Regions from separate parts of the Methylorubrum pseudosasae genome, predicted to be linked through region 1. Evidence: riboswitches for the same ligand, from Rfam matches in the RefSeq annotation. Region 1 holds a riboswitch; the other holds the start of a gene.

Region 1 (2,196 bases):
ACTTGCGCGGTCCGCGGGACGAAGCCGCCGGACGCGGTGTCGAGCACGGGGGTGGGCTCGAGCATCCAAGCCAGCGCGCCGGGCGCGGCCTGCACGGTCTCCGTCCCTTCGGCCTCGCCCGAAACCTGCGCGGTTTCCACGGGGGCGGGCGCGGCGCGATCCTGCGGTTGCAGTATCCCGGCGACCGCGAGACCCCCGAGGGCGGTCAGCGCGAGCGCCGCGACAGGCGGGCGGCGCCGACGGCGGATGACGGGCCGGGCGGAGCGACTCTGGACGAGCTCGGCGATGTCCATTGCGGGCGGTACTCGACAACGCGGATCCCACACGGCCTCCCGCCGTCATCTCCGGCTATCTGTGCCAGAATGACAAAACGAGATGGCTTCGCCGATTAGGGAAGGATCAACCTTAAGCCTTCGTCATTCAACGGGATCTTGGTTAATCTTGCCTAAAGCTCGGTCACGTCCTTCGAAAAACGTTCGATGCGGATTCTCAGCGGCTCCGCCGCGCCACGAGGCGGCGGCCTCTACCAACCGCTGCGGCGCAGTGCGCGCTCGATGACGGGGTCGACCGGACGATCGCCATCGTCTCGTGTGCCCGCCTTCAGGCCGACGCGGGAAACGCAGCCGCCATGGGGCTTCTCGCCGAACCTTTGTGCTCTACGGGCCACAGGTTGTGTGATGTTGTTACATTTCATTGGTTGGTCTGTTGACCCTGCGCCGCATCGCAGCGAAGTTGCTGCGGCCAAGGTTCCCCCGGACGCATGTCCGAGGGCTAAGAGGGAATTCGGTAAGCCCGTCCGGGCGAGGCCGAAGCTGCCCCCGCAACTGTGAGCGGCGAGCCACCGTCGTCGAAGGTCACTGGTGCCCTGCACCGGGAAGGCCGAGACGGGGGCGCTGACCCGTGAGCCAGGAGACCTGCCTTGGCGCGACGATGTCCCCCGGGCGGGGTGCTCCGGCGGCGTGCCTGATCGGCGAGAGCGTTCCCCTGCGCTCCCGGCGGGGCACCCGCTTGGGCCCGCACCCGAACAGCCAGAGCGCGCCTTGTGACAGTTCGGACGATCCTGAACGCCATCGACGTCCCGGCCCGGCGCCCGCCTTGGATGCTCGCCGCGCTGCTCTGCGCCGGCCTGCACGGCCCGGAGGCGCGGGCGCAGGAATCGGTCACCCTGGAGGAACTGGCGGTCGAGGGCGAAGGCCGCGGCGTTGGCAATGGCGCAGCGGACGGCCGGACCAGCGCCGCCGGCACGATCGGCCTGATCGGGCCGACGCCGGGCTACCGCGCCGACCGCGCGGTGAGCAGCACGAAGACCGACACGCCCCAGCGCGACGTGCCCCAGATCGTCACGGTCGCCCCGCGCGAGGTCATCACGGATCTCGCCGCCACCCGCGTCGATCGCGTCTTCAACTACACGCCGGGCGTAGCGCAGCAGAACAATTTCGGCGGCCTCTCGGTGTTCAGCTACGCCATCCGCGGCGTCACCACCTCCGAGATCTACAAGAACGGCTTTCCGCTCAACCGCGGCACGCCGCCCCCGCCCGACGCCCAGAACGTCGAGCGCGTCGAGGTGCTCAAAGGCCCCGGCGGCGGGCTGTTCGGGCGCAGCGATCCGGGCGGACTCGTCAACATCATCACCAAGCAGCCGACCGTCGAGCGCTTCGTCGAGATGGGCGGGTTATGGGACTCGTTCGGGCAGTTCCGCGGCACGGTCGATTCCGGCGGCGCGCTCAACGAGGAGGGCACGCTCGCCTACCGCTTCAACCTCGCCGCCGGCCGCCAGGGCAGCTTTCGCGATTTCGTCGACAGCGACCGGCTGCTCGTGGCGCCCGTCCTGAGCTGGCAGATCACGCCGGACACGCGCATCACCGTCGAGACCGAGTTCCTGCGCAACCGCATTGTGTTCGACCGCGGCGTCATCGCCCTCAACGGGCGGCTCGGGCTCTTGCCGATCTCGCGCTTCCTCGGCGAGCCGGGCCAGAGCACCTATCAGACCAACAACACGATGCAGGTCCGCGTCGATCACCGCTTCAACGCCGATTGGCAGATGCGGCTCGCCACCCACTTCAACACCGGCACGCTGGAGGGCGAATCCGCCGAGATTCGCGCCATCGCCGCCGACAACCGCACCGTCTCGCGCGATCGCAACATCCGCGACTACCGCTGGGACGTGGCGATTGGCCAGGCGGAGGTGGTCGGGCG
Region 2 (2,196 bases), 3.8 Mb from region 1:
GGCGAGTTCCGGATTCGCTTGGAGCGTCAGCGCGCCCGAGACCGCGAGATTGCGGAATTCGCCCTCCGGCGTGATCCAGCCACCGGCACGGTTGCCGCTGACATTGAGACGATAGGCCAGGGATTCGCCGATGGGCCCGGTCGAATCGACCGCCGCGCGGGCGATGCCGTCCTCGCCGAGCCCGAAGCGGGCGACGTTGAGCGGCGTGAACAGCGGCTTCTTCGAGACGACGTTGACGATACCGCCGATGGCTCCGTCCCCGTAGAGAACGGAGGCCGGCCCGCGCAGCACCTCGATCCGCTCCACGTTCCACGTATCGAACGGGAAGGTGACGGTGTTGGCGCCGACATAGAGCCGGGTTCCGTCGAACAAAGTCTGGATCGAGTTCTGCCCGGCAAAGCCGCGAGCGGTGAAGAAACCGAGTCCGTTGCCCGGCGAGCCGAAGGTCGTGATGCCGGTGCCGTTCTGCGACACGGCCTCTAACACGCTGGTCTGGCCGCGCAGGCGGATGGTCTCGCCCGAGATGATGTCGAGACTTGCGGGCGTTTCCAGCGGCGTGAGACCGAGCCGGCTCGCCGAGCGCGACGGCGTGCGCAGGTTGAGGCCGACCGGTGAGGACTGCGTCAGACTCGGCGTCCGCAGGGCTGCGGCGGCGTCCGTGCCGACGGCGTCGGCCGGCACATTGGCGGGCAGGCCGATCCGGGCACCGCCTTGCACCGCGATCTCATCGAGTTGTGTCAGGAGTGCTCGGGCCCGAACCGGACCGGACGTCGTGAGGGGCAGGGCGGCGACGGCGGACAGGAGGGACCGGCCGCAGAAGCGGCGGTGAAAGGGGAACATGATGGAAACGATGCCTCGGCAGCGACGGTGGCACGTCACCGCGACCGAGGCCGATCCACTGCCGGCCATGGGCCTTCAGCGTCTCGACACCTGCTGGGACACCCCGCCCGGCATGGCTCGCGTGTGACCACGGCTGACGGCAGGTCTCCTGGCTCGCGGGTCGTCGCCCTCCATCGTCTTCCCAGGCGAGGCATGCCCAGTGACGTGGTGATGAAGGACTCTCCGCTCACAGTTGCGGGGGCAGCCGCGGGATCGAGCTCGAAAGCCCTCCACCGCGTTCCCTTTTGATCCCTTGCGGGAACCGTCAACGGTCAAGCTACGGTCAAGGCGGCGCTCTGGTCAATGCGCGCGGCGCTGTTGGGGATGCCAGCGTGAGGGGCGATCCACAAACACGGACCCTGCCGCGAGCAAAGCCGCACGGCAGCCAAAAAGAAAAAAGGCCGCCCCGAAGGACGGCCCGAAGTCTAGGGAGGAAACGCCCAAGAAGGGCTGCAGGACCGCGACGCCATCGCGATCCGGCATGGCCATGATTTCTCAGGTTGCAGTGCACAAAGCAATCGCCGGCGCGTCGGATCGGGCATGCATTCATTGCATATGTTCGGTTCCGAACTCATCCGCTCCGGCGGAGCCATTCGGCCCCCCGGGGGTTTCGGTCGTCCGAATGCTGCCTCATGGATGCCAGACATGCCCCGTTGGATGTTCGCTTTTCCCGTCGTGCTGATGATCCTTGCAGGGCTCGTCGTTTTCGCCTTCACGCGGACCGGCCCGACCGACAACCAGAACACCCACGCTCCGCAGACCGGCCAGACCCGCTGACGCCGCCGAATCCCAGAGCGCACCGGCCCCTGAGCCATTCCGGCCCACAAATTGCGAAGTTTGCACGGTCGGAATCGTTCGGTGGGGTCCTCCATGCGGATCGGATGCGTTTTCTTCTTAAGCGCCCTCCTGCTTCCATCCGGGGCTCACGCAGTCGATGCGCATGCGGACGCGGCGGCCTTCGCGGCGGCGGCCCGTCACCATGTCGGTGAGCGCGTCACGCTCGATCATTGCCACCTCGTCTACGCGACCGACGACGAGATCACCTGCATCGGCCTGTTGCCGGAGGATGCGGCAGGCAATGTCCGCTTGGCCGGCAGGCTTCTGATCCGGGTCGCGGCCGCGGAGATGCAGGGCCGCACCCGTGCCCTCGCGCTCTGTGCCGGTGGCGCTCTCGACGAAGCCTGCGAGGTGAGCGTGGCGGGAGAGGTGTTCGACGCCTCCCCTTCGTTCGGGCTCGGCGCGGCCCAGTTGATGGGCTTGCGCGAAGCAACGATCTGCTGGCCGGACTGAGCTTCGCGAAGCGCTGCCGAGCCTGAT

The links. Region 1 has a riboswitch for cobalamin ahead of M2437_RS02260 (TonB-dependent siderophore receptor). Riboswitches for the same ligand answer to the same signal wherever they lie in the genome.
Region 2: linked by a shared signal. The riboswitch ahead of M2437_RS20230 (TonB-dependent receptor) and the one ahead of M2437_RS02260 (TonB-dependent siderophore receptor) in region 1 are both predicted to bind cobalamin.

Annotation. Positions count from the first base shown of each region.
Region 1 covers NZ_JAQGDU010000002.1:297,769-299,964, forward strand. The annotation lists partial or broken gene M2437_RS02255 (DUF2778 domain-containing protein) at 1-293, opposite strand, end outside; cobalamin riboswitch at 728-936, shown strand; gene M2437_RS02260 (TonB-dependent siderophore receptor) at 1,100-2,196, shown strand, end outside.
Region 2 covers NZ_JAQGDU010000002.1:4,077,819-4,080,014, reverse strand. The annotation lists gene M2437_RS20230 (TonB-dependent receptor) at 1-840, opposite strand, end outside; gene M2437_RS20225 (hypothetical protein) at 842-967, shown strand; cobalamin riboswitch at 962-1,161, opposite strand; gene M2437_RS20220 (hypothetical protein) at 1,750-2,169, shown strand.